One region of the Clostridium beijerinckii genome, then DNA from elsewhere that is predicted to be linked to it. Evidence: a T-box and tRNA genes for the amino acid it is inferred to sense, from the RefSeq annotation. Region 1 holds a T-box; the other holds one or more tRNA genes.

The links. A T-box is a leader RNA that pairs with one kind of tRNA and senses whether it is charged. The one in region 1 lies ahead of thrS (threonine--tRNA ligase), so its partner is inferred to be a tRNA-Thr.
Region 2: it has a tRNA-Thr gene. The T-box ahead of thrS (threonine--tRNA ligase) is inferred to sense a tRNA for this amino acid. The anticodon was not compared.

The regions. Positions count from the first base shown of each region.
Region 1 covers NZ_CP144906.1:290,780-299,296, reverse strand. The annotation lists gene PZA12_RS01450 (HNH endonuclease) at 233-637, shown strand; tRNA gene PZA12_RS01445 (tRNA-Gly) at 758-832, opposite strand; tRNA gene PZA12_RS01440 (tRNA-Leu) at 837-921, opposite strand; gene PZA12_RS01435 (methyl-accepting chemotaxis protein) at 1,012-3,489, opposite strand; T-box leader at 3,694-3,958, shown strand; gene thrS (threonine--tRNA ligase) at 4,087-6,018, shown strand; gene PZA12_RS01425 (hypothetical protein) at 6,168-8,517, opposite strand, start outside.
Region 2 covers NZ_CP144906.1:172,644-181,160, reverse strand. The annotation lists gene PZA12_RS00885 (DNA-directed RNA polymerase subunit beta) at 1-398, opposite strand, end outside; gene rplL (50S ribosomal protein L7/L12) at 729-1,094, opposite strand; gene rplJ (50S ribosomal protein L10) at 1,146-1,649, opposite strand; ribosomal protein L10 leader region at 1,685-1,810, opposite strand; gene rplA (50S ribosomal protein L1) at 1,854-2,543, opposite strand; gene rplK (50S ribosomal protein L11) at 2,598-3,023, opposite strand; gene nusG (transcription termination/antitermination protein NusG) at 3,102-3,623, opposite strand; gene secE (preprotein translocase subunit SecE) at 3,661-3,891, opposite strand; gene rpmG (50S ribosomal protein L33) at 3,940-4,089, opposite strand; gene tuf (elongation factor Tu) at 4,267-5,460, opposite strand; tRNA gene PZA12_RS00840 (tRNA-Thr) at 5,526-5,601, opposite strand; gene sigH (RNA polymerase sporulation sigma factor SigH) at 5,678-6,325, opposite strand; gene PZA12_RS00830 (NYN domain-containing protein) at 6,385-6,897, opposite strand; gene rlmB (23S rRNA (guanosine(2251)-2'-O)-methyltransferase RlmB) at 6,911-7,813, opposite strand; gene PZA12_RS00820 (Mini-ribonuclease 3) at 7,844-8,257, opposite strand; gene cysS (cysteine--tRNA ligase) at 8,307-8,517, opposite strand, start outside.

The DNA.
Region 1 (8,517 bases):
ATATATACATATTAATATATTATCCCCATTTTATTATTTTATTACAAAATTTTAGACTTTTATTATAGATATTCAAATTGATATTTCTTATTTATTACTTTATAATATTAAATGTCAAGTTATTTACAGTTATCATATTATTATATTAAGAATTCTATTATTTTTTTAATTTAAATAAATTTTAATAATTAATATATTTTTATATAGGGTAGATTCTAAGGAGGATTAAAAATTGTCTTTATGTGAAATATGTAATGCCGAAGCTGATATACATCATATTGTTCACAGAAGTGAAGGTGGCTTTGATATAGAACTAAATTATAAATATTTATGTCCTTCCCATCATAGAGGAAAATATGGTCCCCACCAATCCAAAGAAGTTGATTATAGATATAAGTTAGATCTTCAAAATAAATTATATGATATGCTAAAAAAAGATTATTATTCTTTTAAGGAGCTAGCATTAGAATTAAATATACCAAGAAACACTCTTAAAAGAATTACAAGAAACTTAAAGCTTTATAAAGAAGGTTATAAAAAATCAGAAGTAATATTTAAAATAATGGGTGAAAAATTTTACTCTGAAGAAATGATTGTTAACTTAACTTTAGACAAATTAATTGAAGACAATTATTAACTTATTGTGTTATATAATTAAATTTATCTTAGTAACCATGTGTAAATTAAAATAACAAATATCTAAAACAAATTTTTGTTTTAGATATTTGTTATTTTAATTTAATCTTTATATTCTTACTGGAGCGGAAAACGGGGCTCGAACCCGCAACGTCCACCTTGGGAAGGTGACACTCTACCATTGAGTCATTCCCGCTTATTGGTGCAGATGAAGGGAGTCGAACCCTTACACCAAAAGGCGCTAGATCCTAAGTCTAGTGCGTCTGCCAATTCCGCCACATCTGCCTACCAATATTATACATCTATTCAATATATTAAATCAATATTAAATTTTATACATTTACTATGATTTTTTAGATATATTTATATAAGAAACTATGATATATTATATCTTCCTAAATCATCCTCCGAGCATTCTCCCTCATCTTTTTGCTTAATATATTCTTTAATTTCTGTTATCTTCGAACATCCCCATCCAAAATCTTTAGTTGATGTATCTACTTCCAACTTTTCTAGCGGAGATACACTTAAATCAACAAAGTGTTCTGCCAGTGATAAATCCAAATCACTTGTCCCATAATTGCTAAATTCCAAATTAATTTCTTCCTCTGGTAACATTGATAGTTCCTTTAATTCTTTTTCCAAATCAAGATCTAGATTTCTTTCATATTGATCACTATCTATTGAGTCTTCAAACTTATTTAATAAATTCGTTTTTTCTAACCTCTTATTCTTAGTGTCTAACTCTCCTCCCCCACTGGAATATGATTTTTCTTCATATTGATTATTTGCTTTTGAATTTTGTTCAGATATGCTAGTATCTCTTGCTAAATCTTCTTCTTTGATTTTAAATTGATTAACTTTTTGAAGCAAATCATCTGCTCTATCTAGTAAAATATCAGAACTACTGTTAACTTTCTCTGCAAGTCGTGCAAGCTGCACTGATGAATTCGTTACTTGTTCCAAGGAATTTGATGTCTCTGTTATTTCTCCTGATAATTCATATACAGTTTCAACTATTAAATCTTTGCTGTGATTAATATTATTAAACACACTATCTATATTAGATACTTTAGGTGCTATTTCTTTAACTAGCAGTGCTATTTCTGAAAATGAACTTGATGCATTATAAATCATTTCCTTCTGCTCATGCAACTCACTCTCCATATTTTTAGACTCTTCTACAAGTTTATTTATTATATTTATGAGTCTATTTATTATCTTATAAATATTCTGTGCAGACTCCTTACTTTTGTCTGAAAGCTTTTTCACTTCTAATGCTATTACGCTAAACCCTCGTCCTGCTTCTCCTGCACTAGCTGCTTCAATTGCTGCATTTAGTGCTAAAAGATTTATTTGTTCAGATATCCCATTGATAATATTCGTAATTCCATTAACATTTTTCATATCACCTTGTATATACTCTATACTGATTAAAAACTTTTCGAAACTATCATTAACACTTATAATTCCACCGTTTAATTCTTTTATATTTTTAGTTCCTTTTAATGATTTATCATTGATTATTGCAATATCTTCATTAATTGAATGAACATTATTCTTAACTTCAGTTATATTTTCACCAAAGTTTTCAAGCTTAGTACTTATCTGTACAAAGTCATGGCTTTGTTTATTAGTATTATTAGAAACCTCTCCTATGGATGCTGATATTTCCTCTGTAAGAATTGATAGTTCTTCTGCAATTTGATTTAATGATACAGAACCTTCTCTAACTATATTTGAATCCTCTCTTACTGCCTCTATCATTTTTCCTACTGATTCCTTAGCTTGACTTACACTTAGGCATATTTCACTTATTTCATCATTACCTTTAGTATATTTATTATCAACTTTAGTATAAAAATCACCTTTAGCAATACTATCTACATAATATTTTGCCCCAAGTAACCTGTTTACAACTATAATTGTGAAGCCTATTATAATAGTCAATATTAGTAGCGTCATAATAACAGTCACTATAATATCAATGAAAGCTAGACTGTTTAATGCACTTAGTAGGTCTTTTTCTTCTACTGTAATTCCTATGGCAAGACCTGTTTTTCCTATTGGGCTATATGATATATATCTTTCTTTACCCTCATAAGTATATTTTCCTGTTCCAGATTGAGTCCCAATTGTCATACTTTTTCCTATGTTATTTAGATCTTGTAAATTTTCTTTATCAGATGTCATATTGGTTATATTTTTATTCTCATTTACCAAGCTCTCATCTTCTGAAACTATAAAATTACCATTACTATCTACAATTAATAAATTTCCCGTTTTCAAAAAATTAGTTTCTTTGTTTAAAGAAGCAAAATCTTTGCAATCTTTTATCGAGGTAATAATTCCTATAATCCTATTTGAAGAATCTTTGATAGGTACTGAATATGATATGACTTTTTTCTTTGTGATTGGATCTATATATGGATTGGTTATTGAATTTTCACCATTTATTGATTTCATGAAACTTTGTGTTGTCTTTATTGATTTCTTATTTCCTAAAGTATCTATTGAATTTCCATCTTTATCACTTATGCTCATTTCTAATTGTCCAACTGTTTTCAATGCTGGTTTAAGTATTTGAATTTTTTCTTCTATCTGTACATTCTTATCCGTTATTATCGGATTGCTTGCAATTACTTCAAGGTTCCTAATCTCACTTTTTATTTGATCATCTGCTCGTGATGCAGCAGTTTTCGTCATTTCTTCCATTACATTTAAGTTACTCTCTTTTAATGATTTACTCGCAAACCTATATCCTATTCCCGACAAAGCTATAAATGCAATTAATAACATTGGTATTAGGAACATAATAATTTTAACTTTTATACTTTTAATACTTCTATTCATCTTTACCTCCTGAAAAAAATACTAAATACAACCTAATATACATAAATTTTATTTGATTTTAATAAATTCTAGGTTAAAGCCTTATTATAATCTTGTTAAAATCTCCAATATATTCTGAGATTCTTAATATCTTTTGTATTTTTTTTGTTAATTAGTTGACATCTAAAAATCAGGTGCTTATAATTAAGAATATTAATATAATAAATAAACACGTTGATGAGGACAGTAAGCTAAAATCTTATTTTTCAGAGAGAGAATATGTTGGTGCGATTATTCTTATATAAATTTAGACTGAAAACCACCTCTGAGTGGCTCTAATAAAGCCCGTAATTATCACGTTACGATAAATTCAAGTGACCTATTTAACTGATTTTTAGAAAGATTTTTAATGTTTCATTTATTTAGCCTATTTTAATCAGTTTCTTCTAGGTAATTAGAGTGGAACCACGGATATTACTTCGTCTCTATTATTAGAGATGAGGTTTTTTTGTTTGCAAAAGTGTATGATTTTGATAATAAATTTTTTTAACAATATTATTATTAAAATTTATCAAGTCACCGAAACAAAATTGTTTTAAATTTGAAAGGAGTTTTAAAATGATAAAAGTAACTTTAAAAGATGGATCAATTAAAGAATTAGAAGCTGGTTTATCTATTTATGAAATTGCCAAATCAATTAGCGAAGGTTTAGCTAGAAATGCTTGCTGCGGTATAGTTAATGGAAAAGTTGAAGACCTTAGAAAAGAAATAAATGAAGATGTTGAGTTAAGCATATGCACATTTGACTCTCAAGAAGGTAAAGATGCCCTAAGACATAGCATATCTCACGTTTTAGCTTATGCTGTAAAAAGACTATTCCCTGAAACAAAATTAGCTATAGGGCCTTCAATTGCAACTGGCTTCTACTATGATTTCGATAGAGAAAGTGCATTTACTGCTGCAGACTTAGAAAAGCTTGAAGCAGAAATGCAAAAAATAATTAAGGAAAATCCAGAAATATCTAGATTTGAGCTTCCAAGAAATGAAGCTTTAGAATTAATGAAGGATGAACCTTACAAAGTTGAATTAATAAACGATCTTCCTGAAAATGAAATAATCTCATTCTATAAAATGGGTGATTTCACAGACTTATGTGCTGGTCCTCATCTTATGTCAATAAAATCAGTTAAAGCAATTAAACTTACTAGAAGTGCTGGTGCTTATTGGAAGGGTAATGAAAAAAATAAGATGCTTACAAGAATCTATGGTACTGCATTCTTAAAGAAAGCAGACTTAGATGCTTTCCTAGAAGCTTTAGAAGAAGCTAAAAAGAGAGATCACAATAAGCTTGGTAGAGAGTTAAAGTTGTTTACAACTGATGAAAATGTAGGTCAAGGGCTTCCATTATTAATGCCTAAAGGAGCAAAAATAGTTCAACTTCTTCAAAGATGGGTTGAAGATGAAGAAGAAAAAAGAGGATATCTTTTAACTAAGACTCCACTTATGGCTAAAAGCGATTTGTATAAAATTTCTGGTCACTGGGATCATTACAAAGATGGTATGTTTGTATTAGGTGATGAAGAAAAGGACGATGAAGTATTTGCTTTAAGACCAATGACTTGCCCATTCCAATATACAATCTATAATGCTGAACAACACAGTTATAGAGATCTTCCACTAAGATACGGTGAAACTTCTACTTTATTTAGAAATGAAGCTTCAGGTGAAATGCATGGTCTTATAAGAGTTAGACAATTCACTTTAGCTGATGGTCATTTAGTTGTTACACCTGAACAATTAGAAGAAGAATTTAAGGGCGTTCTTGAATTAATTCAATATTTAATGGGAACTTTAGGAATCGCTGAAAAGATAACTTATAGATTCTCTAAATGGGATCCAAATAATACTGAAAAATATATCAATGATCCTGATGCTTGGAATAAGACTCAAGATACAATGAGAAATATCCTAGATCACTTAAATATTAATTATGTTGAAGCTGATGATGAAGCTGCCTTCTATGGTCCAAAACTTGATTTACAATTTAGAAATGTTCATGGTAAAGAAGATACTTTATTCACAGTTCAAATTGACTTTGCTTTAGCTGAAAGATTTGATATGAGTTATGTAGATAAAGACGGAGAAAAGAAACGACCTTATATAATCCATAGATCATCAATTGGATGTTATGAAAGAACTTTAGCTATGCTTATAGAAGAATACGCTGGTGCTTTCCCAACATGGTTATCTCCAGTTCAAGCCAAAGTATTACCAATCTCTGATAAGTACAATGATTATGCTGAAGCAGTTACAAAAGCCTTAAAGAATAAAGGTATTAGAGTTGAAACTGATTATAGAGCTGAAAAGATTGGTTATAAGATTAGAGAAGCTAGACTTGAAAGAACTCCTTACATTTTAGTTGTTGGAGAAAAAGAAGCTGCTAATAATGAAGTATCTGTAAGAAGCAGAAAGAATGACGATGAAGGCGCTGTTAAATTAGATGCGTTTATCGAGAGAATAGTTAAAGAAATAGAGAATAAAGAATTATAAAATTTATATAAAAATGAGGATGCCCTTGTAAATAAGGCGTCCTCTTTTTTTAGTTTACACAAAATTTTTTACTGAGTATAGACTCATGCTCTTTCTGTAAAATAATATAATACTCGGTAAATCTTAATTATATATCTGAAATCAATCTTTTAGTAACCACTTTCTATGTCCATATACGCATTCTTCATAGTAGTTAACTGCTTCTGCAAGTCAATAATTTTACTTCCTATATTATCAACTAGTGCATCTTTGCTTTTCAGCATCTCCTTATTTTTTTCTATAGATTCATTCACTTTTTGAATTTGATCTTCTAATTCTAAGAAAACCGAATATTCTTTTTTAAAGTAAGGCTTTTGCTTTGCTTCTTTAATTAGCAACTTTTCAGCTTCTAGCATATTGGATTCATTAATAAACTTATTCGCTTGATCCTTCCAAACCTCTATAGAAAACATGCTTTTCAATGTTCCAATTTTATTTTTTGATTCATTAATATGCTTTTCTGCTAACTTCTTTTTATTGCACAAATCATCATAGTAAAAATATGATGGCAAGAGAACTCTTTTTTCTGAATTCATAACTAGATTTTTGAATTCACTCTCGTAGCTTCCATACCTTCTCATTAATGAGTCATATGATTCTGATAATTCTTTCTGATTAATTTCTAATTCTAATTTTTCTCTCATTATTAGACCTAAGCTATTTTCCTCTTCCTCTTTCTTCATAAAGATATCGTTATATTTTTGTTGTTTTTGTTTCCACAACTTAACCAAATCATTATAACCTTCTAAATTTATAAAATCACTATCTGAGGCTGAACTTGTACTCGTTATTAACATTACTACTAATGGTAATAATTCTTCTTGCTGGTTTTGACTTATCACTACTGCATCGCTAGATAAATATAATAGAACCATAAAATAAGCATTAGAAAAATCTTTAATCAAAGATCTTTTCTCAATTAAATTTTCAATTTGAAATATAATACTAGACATATCCTTATATGAATCAATGCTTGCTAAGTCTGCTATCATATGTAGAAATGTATATGGTTGAGATTTTATAGCTGATTTAATGGCCGCCTCCGTCATAACATCCAAATCAAGTTTTTCATAGTAAAATCTTTTCTCTTTATTTTCTGGTCTCTGTTTTAATTTTATAACCATATCATAAATCTTTTCTATAAGCTCTTCTGTAATATGTGTATTTGAGCCTTTATTTTTTAATGCCCATATAGTTCTATTCATATAATATTCATTTATTGCATCTAATTTTATTGCTCTTGCTTTAAAATCCTTTTTGGGCACTAAAACAGCATAAGCTTTCTCTACCATAGAATCCAATGTCTGTACAAACTTTCTTCTATTATATACCTTCCCATAAGGAGCATTTGACAAACTTATTAATTTATAATATAAAATTAGCTTTATTTCATTATCATTAATGTTTTTTAAATTCTCTAAATTTCTATTTAGTAATTCTAAAAACTTATCTTCATTATATCTTCCCAATAATTCCTTAGGTTTACTTATCAAATTGAAACTTGAAGTAATATTATTAATGATTGTATATACGATTTTAAGCTCTTTTCCTGATAGTCTTAAAAATCCATCATAAAATTTTTCATGCCTAATTTCTCGTTTTATATTTTCATTTACTAGTTCTTTAAATATTAACGCTTTTCTTCTATACTCCACTATATTTTTATTGTAAATAATTATATTCTCGTTAAATACAGCATCCTCAAAATTTATTTTTATTTGGATACTGTTCTTTTTAGCTTCCAATTCTTTTTTTAATTCATTATCATATGAAAATTCTATTGTTTCAACAATATTATTATATTCTTCTGTTAAGTTTAATAAACTTTCATATGCGTGTCTTAATGTTCTTAATTCTTCATCCAGTGATACTTTCATACTTTTTATTGATTCATCTTCGTCATCTAACTCCTCAGTCGATATTTTCAATTCTTGATTTTGTATCTCAGCCTTCAGAAGCTGCCCCTCTTTTTCAAGAAGAAGTTCTTCATTTTCATTAAACTTAATTTTCATTTCATTAAGCTTTTTTTCATATGTTTTATAATCCGTTTCCATATTCAATACACATTTATTTTGCATTTCTACTTTTCTATTTAATATATCTTGGATTTCTTCTAAATAAGCTTTTTCTTCTTTTATTAGTATTATGATGTTATTTATTTCACTTATTCGCTTTGGAGAACTATCTACCTCAAGAATCTTTGCCCTAAGATTATTGATTAAATTTTCTCTTTGAGCAATATCGTTATTGATCTTTAAAAGTTCTTTCCTCATATATTCTATAGTACTAGGAGCACTAAAACTTAAATTCTTTATATCTAGTATCAAATTTTCTTTTTCTTTCAAATAGTAATATAGAACCTTTTGAGCTATCTTTAAAATTTCTATTGGATGTTTAGGTATCTTTCTATTTCTATCTCTTTTGGAAATGTTCTCATATCCGTTAGCCAATATAATCTCT
Region 2 (8,517 bases), 120 kb from region 1:
ACTCTTTCAGCACCATTAATTACAAAGGTACCTTGCTCTGTCATTAATGGGAAGTCACCCATAAATACTTCTTGTTCTTTAATTTCACCAGTTTCATTATTTTGCAATCTGATTGAAACTTTTAATGGTGCAGCATAAGTCGCGTCTCTTTCCTTACATTCTTCGACAGAATACTTGATATTTTCCATATCAAGTTTATAGTCTACGAACTCAAGTACTAAATTCCCCGTGAAGTTTGTGATAGGATTAATATCATCAAAAACTTCATGCAGCCCTTCTCTTAAAAACCATTCATATGAATCTAATTGAACTTCAATTAAATTCGGCATTTCAGTAACATCATTAACCTTACCGAAACTCATTCTTGTTCTTTTTCCAACTTGGACAGGATGTACCATGAATTTTCACCCCTTGTATAAAATAAACTAAAATAGCCAAAAGCATACTTTCCCTAAGGACTTTGCTTTCGGACAGCGTCTTTCTATAGTATAACCATTATTCACCAGATTATACTCCTTATTTCCACTATAAATATATAGTATTCCATAGAGAATAATACATTACATTATAATATCATAGGATATTTTTCTTGTCAATAAATATTATTAAAGAATCCTTTTCAGTTATAAAGCTATATAAAATACCTATTTACCTAACAAGCATTTTATATAGCTTTATAAATTTAGTTTAAAAAAGGTGCTATAAAGCACCTTTTTCTTTAAAACAAACTACTTAACTTCTGCAGTAGCTCCTACTTCAGCTAATTTAGCTTTCATATCTTCAGCTTCGTCTTTAGAAACGCCTTCTTTTAATGTCTTAGGAGCTCCATCAACTATTTCCTTAGCTTCTTTTAATCCTAATCCTGTTATTTCTCTAACTACTTTGATAACTTTAATCTTGTTATCTCCTGCGCTTGCTAATACTACGTCGAATTCAGTTTTTTCTTCAGCAGCAGCTCCACCAGCTACAGCTCCACCAGCTACAACAGCAGCAGCAGCACTTACTCCAAATTCTTCTTCACAAGCCTTTACTAATTCATTTAAATCTAAAACGCTCATTTCTTTTATTGCTTGAATTATTTCTTCTCTTGTCATTTTTAATAGCACCTCCGAATTTTTTTCTTAAAATTTTAATTAATCTTTAAATTATTCTGCAGATTCAGTTCCCTTGCTATCAGCAATAGCACTTAATACACGTGCAAAGCTTGATATTGGAGACTTGATACTTCCAAGAAGTTTTGCAATAAGAACTTCTTTTGATGGTATTGTTGCAAGCTGTTTAATTTTAGCTTCATCATAGATTTCTCCTTCTATAATACCAGCTTTTAATTCCAACTTCTTATGATCTTTAGCAAAGTCATTTAAAAGTCTTGCAGCTAATGTTACATCTTCATAACTAAATGCAACAGATACTGGTCCTTCTAAATATTCTGCTATACCATCTAAGCCTAATTCTTTAGCTGCTAAAGCTACTAAAGTATTTTTATATACTTTGTATTCAACTCCAGCTTCTCTTAAACTTTTTCTAAGAGCTGTATCTTCTTCAACATTTAGACCTTGATACTTACTAAGAACAACAGCTTTTGATTTTTCTAATTTTTCCTTAATTTCAGCAACTTTTGCTTCTTTAAGTTGTCTGTTTTTATTCATTACTGTAGTCCACCTCCTCACAGTTATAAACTGCTTCTTTTATTAAAAAAGACCTTCCGCAGACATGGAAGGTCTATAATATAATCTATTATATACACCTAGGCGGGCAGTTATCTTTACGCTTTCGCACCCACTGTCTACGGAAAAAATATTTTCTTTTTACAACATTTGAAATTATACTACATAATTTCACTTAAGTCAATACTAATCTAAAGCTCTTGTAGGATTAACTTTTGCACTTGGTCCCATTGTACTTGAAACAGATACTGATTTTAAGTATTGCCCTTTTGCTGCTGCTGGTTTAGCCTTAACTAAAGCTTCCATTAATGCAGTAAAGTTTTCTTTTAATTTTTCAGTTCCAAATGATTTTTTTCCAATTGGACAGTGAACTATTGCTGTTTTATCTACTCTATATTCAACTTTACCAGCTTTAATTTCTTCAATTGCCTTAGCAACATCAAATGTTACTGTTCCTGACTTTGGATTTGGCATTAGTCCTTTAGGTCCTAACACTCTACCAATTCTACCTACAACTCCCATCATATCTGGTGTTGCAACAACTACATCATAATCAAACCAGTTTTCGCTTTGGATTTTTTGAACTAGTTCATCTGCTCCAACGAAATCTGCTCCTGCTTGTTGTGCTTCTGCAGCCTTATCTCCTTTAGCAAAAACAAGTACTCTAACTGTTTTACCTGTTCCGTTTGGTAATACAACTGCACCTCTAACTTGTTGATCTGCATGTCTTGGATCTACTCCAAGTCTTACATGTAATTCAATAGTTTCATCGAAGTTTGCCTTTGCAGTCTTTAATGTAAGATCTAATGCTTCTACTGGATTATATAATGCACTCTTGTCTATAAGCTTTGCACTTTCAATGTATTTTTTTCCCATAATTTGCCTCCTCTGTGGTATTAACGGTTTTGACCTCCCACTTATTTTTACGAATTACTCTTCAATAGTTACGCCCATACTTCTAGCTGTTCCTGCTATCATTCTCATAGCTGATTCAACACTTGCAGCATTTAAGTCTGGCATCTTAGTTTCAGCAATCTTTCTAAGTTGATCTTGAGTTAATTTACCAACCTTTGTTTTATTAGGTACTCCAGAACCACTTTCTAATCCTATTTCTTTCTTAATTAGAACTGCAGCTGGAGGAGTCTTTAATATAAAACTAAAAGATCTGTCTTGGTAAACTGTAATAACTACTGGTATTATATACCCAGCTTGATTTGCAGTTTTTGCATTAAACTCCTTACAGAATCCCATTATATTTACACCGTGTTGACCTAAAGCTGGACCTACAGGTGGAGCTGGTGTTGCCTTACCTGCTTGAAGTTGAAGTTTAATCATTCCAGTTACTTTCTTAGCCATTTTTGTTATTCCTCCTATTACTGTGGTATAACGAACTCTTTTTAGTTCTCCCACTTAATTAAAATTAGTTCATTATAGTTAAACTAATTTTTCAACTTGATTAAAGTCTAATTCGGCAAGTGTTTCTCTGCCAAACATCTCCACTAAAGCTTTCACTTTGCGTTTATCTGGAATTATCTCTTGTATTGTGGCTACTGAATCTCTCAATGGCCCAGAGATAATTCTTATACTTTCCCCTACCTCTAAGTCAATCTCAACAGGAACTTCTAACACTCCCATCGATTCCACTTCTTCATCAGAAAGAGGAACTGGTTTAGATCCTGGGCCTACAAATCCTGTTACGCCTCTAGTATTTCTAACAACGTACCAAGCTTCATCACCCATTAACATTTTTACAAGCACATATCCAGGAAATTTCTTCTTTAATGAGACTTTTTGCTTTCCATCTTTTTCTTCAACCACTTCTTCCATGGGTACTTGTATATCATGGATTAATGCTTCAAGATTTCTATTTTCAATTGCTTTTTCTAAGTTTGCTTTTACTTTATTTTCATATCCTGAGTATGTATGAACTACATACCATCGTGCTCTATCACTCATATTCGTCAGGCGATATAAAATCACCCAAACCTCCCTTTTACTTGAAATTTAAAATCATTTTAAAGAGGTTATTGAAAATAGAATCCAATCCACCAACTAATATAGTATACATTAGTGTGAACACAATAACTGCAACAAATGCTTTCTTTGTCTCATCTTTTGAAGGCCAAGTTATCTTCTTAACCTCTACCTTAACCTCTCGAAAAAAACCAAACAAACCATTACTTTTAATAGCTTTTTCAGTTTTTACACTGTTCTTTGCTGACATATCTTCACATCCTTAAATTTAATAACTATATGTCATTACTTCGGCTAATTACTTTGTTTCTCTATGAAGAGTGTGCTTTTTACAGAATTTACAATACTTTTTCATTTCTAATCTATCTGGATCATTCTTTTTGTTTTTCATTGAATCATAATTTCTTTGTTTACACTCTGTGCATGCTAAAGTTACTTTTGTTCTCATGACTGCACCTCCAGTTTTCTTATATATTAAATAGGAATCTTGAGTTCCTATTCACTTCTAAAATTTACGTTGCTTAAAATGTCACTTTTATACAATATCATAGAATATTTGACTTGTCAATCATCCTTTAAATAGGACTAAGTTATACAACTTAGTCCTATTAGTAATAAATGTATCTTATTCTACTATTTTAGTAACAACTCCAGAACCTACAGTTCTTCCGCCTTCTCTGATAGCGAATCTTAATCCTTCATCCATTGCGATTGGAGTGATTAATTCAACATTCATATCAATGTGATCTCCAGGCATTACCATTTCCATTCCGTCTGGTAATTTGATTGATCCTGTAACGTCTGTTGTTCTGAAGTAGAATTGTGGTCTGTATCCATCGAAGAATGGAGTATGTCTTCCGCCTTCTTCTTTCTTAAGTACGTATACTTGACCTACAAATTTAGTATGAGGATGTACTGAATTTGGTTTTGATAAAACTTGACCTCTTTCAATATCAGTTCTTTGAACTCCTCTTAATAATGCTCCAATGTTATCTCCTGCTTGCGCTTCATCCAATAACTTTCTGAACATTTCGATTCCAGTTACTACAACTTTCTTCTTTTCTTCTGTTAATCCAACGATTTCTACTTCATCTCCTACATGAAGTACTCCAGCTTCAACTCTTCCTGTTGCAACTGTTCCTCTTCCTGTAATTGTGAATACATCTTCGATTGGCATTAAGAATGGCTTATCTGTTGCTCTTTCTGGAGTTGGGATATAGCTATCTACTGCTTCCATTAAATCCATGATTGGCTTAATTGCTTCTTCATCTGTTGGATTTTCTAATGCTTTTAATGCTGATCCTGTTATTACTGGAATATCATCTCCTGGGAAGTCATATTCGCTTAATAATTCTCTAACTTCCATTTCTACTAATTCTAATAATTCTGGATCGTCTACCATATCTGCTTTATTTAAGAATACTACGATATATTGGATACCAACTCTTGATCCTAGTAGTATATGTTCTCTTGTTTGTGGCATTGGACCATCTGCTGCTGATACAACTAAGATAGCTCCATCCATTTGTGCTGCTCCTGTGATCATGTTCTTAACATAGTCAGCATGCCCTGGACAGTCAACGTGCGCATAGTGTCTGTTTTCTGTTTGGTACTCAACGTGTGCTGTATTGATTGTGATTCCTCTTTCTTTTTCTTCTGGAGCCTTATCAATATCTGCATAGTTAAATGCTTCTGCAAATCCTTTATTTGCTAATACTGTTGTGATTGCTGCTGTTAATGTTGTCTTACCATGGTCTACGTGACCTATTGTTCCAATATTAACGTGTGGCTTACTTCTTTCATACTTTGCTTTTGCCATTATAATTTTCCTCCCTTATTATCTTCTAATAAACTTGGCCTAGTGTTTTTTTATTTTTTATTATTTGGAGCTCACAATCGGAATCGAACCGACGACCTCCACCTTACCAAGGTGACGCTCTGCCGACTGAGCTATGTGAGCGTTCAAAATTGCTATCTTCTTTGATATACCAATTATAAAGTTTACTATTATTCTTTTTATTTGTCAATATAAATTATCACTTTAAATCTAAGCATTTTTCTAATTTTCTCTTTACTCTTTGTAATGCATTATCTATGGACTTCGAATGTCGTTCTAAATCACTTGCAATCTCCTGATAAGATTTTCCATCTAGGTATGAAGTAAGAACCTCTAATTCCAAATCTGATAACACTTTCGAAATCTTTTTCTCGATATAATCCATTTGTTCCTTACTAATCATTAGCTCTTCAGGATCTGAAATTTTCAATCCTGCCAAAACATCAAGCAGAGTTCTCTCTGATTCCTCTTCATATATTGGCTTATTTAAAGAGACATAAGTATTTAACGGAATATGTTTCTGCCTAGTAGCTGTTTTTATTGCAGTTATTATTTGTCTGATTACACATATTTCTGCAAAGGCTTTAAATGATGTTGATTTTTCTGCATTAAAATCTCTGATAGCCTTATATAAACCTATCATCCCTTCTTGATAAATGTCTTCCTTGTCGGCTCCAATTAAAAAATATGATTTAGCCTTTGACTTCACAAAGTTCTCATATTTTGAAATTAAATATTCTTGCGCCCTACTATTACCACTCTTAGCTTTCGCAACAATTTCTTCGTCTGATTTATCTTTGAAATCTAAAAAACCTTTCAACTGCTTATTCTCAACTCTCTTCTGCATTAAACTAACCACTCGTTTAGACAATTATACCCCAGTAAAATTATGTTAGTCAACTGAATTTACTTACTTCTTCTGATTTCTTCTAATATTTTGACTATCCTATCATCTATATTATCACTTATTATATTTTTTTGTGAAATTCTGTTCTTATCTGCTTTATTTTTTATAGACTTCTCTATCCTTAGAACCTCATTATAAAATTCTAAAGATGACATTCTAACTGCACCTCTTTGAAAAATTGTTTGCTGCTCTAGGCTATCAGATGTTACAACAACTATTTCATGTTTCCTTCCTAGAGCATTTACTTGTTTCTCAATATAACTATCCGCAGTTTCTCCATCCTTTGTAAATACTACCGATATATTTCTATTTACCTCTTCTTTCTTTTCAATGCTCCCAGTAACTTTATGAGCATCAAATACTAATATTATTCTACAAGCATTAAAAACTCCATAATTATGTAAAGTATCTATAAGAGTTTGTCTTGCACCCTCAAAGCTAGAATCTTTTTTTTGTTTTAAATTAGGCCAACTATTTATAACATTATATCCATCTACAAAAATAGTTTTCACGATATACCTCTCTCTATTTCAATCGTCCTTTTAAAACTTCATACATAATTATACCACCAGCTACAGATGCGTTTAAAGAATTAATCTTTCCGACCATTGGTATTTTTATTAGCTTATCACACTTTTCCACCGTTAATTTTGAAATACCTCTCCCTTCATTTCCAATTATAACCGCACAAGGTCCTCCAAAATCTACTTGGTAGCTATATTCTTCTGCTCTTATGTCTGCCCCATAAATCCAGATCCCCTTTTCTTTTAGTTCCTCTATTGTCGAATTTAAATTTGTTACCTTAGCTATTTTTACATGTTCTATTGCTCCAACCGAAGATTTATAAACGGTTGTACTTACAGATGCACTTCTTCTCTTTGGGAGTATAATTCCATGAACTCCAAATAATTCCGCAGTCCTTACTATTGATCCTAAATTATGCGGATCCTCAATCTCATCTAATATAACTATGAACGGAGCTTCCCCTCTTTTCTCTGCTAAATCCAATATATCCGATACTTCTGAATATTTATATGGAGTAACTTTTGCTATTACCCCTTGATGTACTTCTCCACCACACATTGAATCAAGTTTTCTTTTATCAACTTCTTTTATTAATATCCTATTTTCTTTTGCCAAACCAACAATAGTTTTTATTGAACCTTCTAATTTACTATTAGATATATATAGCGTTTCGATCGTTCTTTCTCCTTTTAGAGCTTCAATTACGGCATTTCTTCCAATAACTATATCTTCTCTCTCTTCAATAGCGCCCGTTGATTTATCATTTCCTACTATATTATCTTTCTTCGTTTTATTTTTTGCCTCATTATAGCTTTTAACTTTACCTTTTGATTGATTTACAGATTTATCTTTGCTTTCCATAAACTTGACATTTGAAATATTTTTTTTCGGCTTACTATTCATTATAAACCCTCCTTTTTTTAATTTTATAAACTAATTAATAATTTCAATACTTCTGTTAAATATAAATTCTAATCTTTCCTTATCACCTACTAAGTATAGATAACCAATTAACGCTTCAAACCCAGTTGCCATTCTATAATCTCTTATCTCTGCATTCTTAGGAACAGTAGGTGATTTCGCATTTCTTCCCCTTTTGTAAACTGCTTCTTCCTCCTCATTTAGGAGATTTTCAATTTCATGCATTATACACGCCTGACTTTTTGCTTTTACATATCCAATTGCCTTCACATGTATCTTATTTGCAGATAATGCTGTATTTTGAGTCAAAATATAATTTCTAATAAAAACCTCAAATACACCATCACCTATTAATGCCAATTGTAATGAATTCAACATTCTTGCTTCATCTTTTGAAAATTTTCTAATTCTTAAGTCATCTAACATTATAATTCTCCTTTAAATAAGGGTTGCAAAAATGCAACCCTTTCTTTAATTAATCAATCTTCTTCCATCTAACACCTTGTGGTGTATCTTCTAAAATTATATTTCTGCTTTTTAAATCATCTCTTATTTTATCCGCAAGTGCAAAATCTTTATTTTTTCTGGCTTGCTGTCTCTTTTCAATAAGCTCTTGAATTTCTGTTTCCAAATCCTTCTCAATACGATCTTGAAGTATACCTAGCGGATTTCCTAGTTCTCTAACT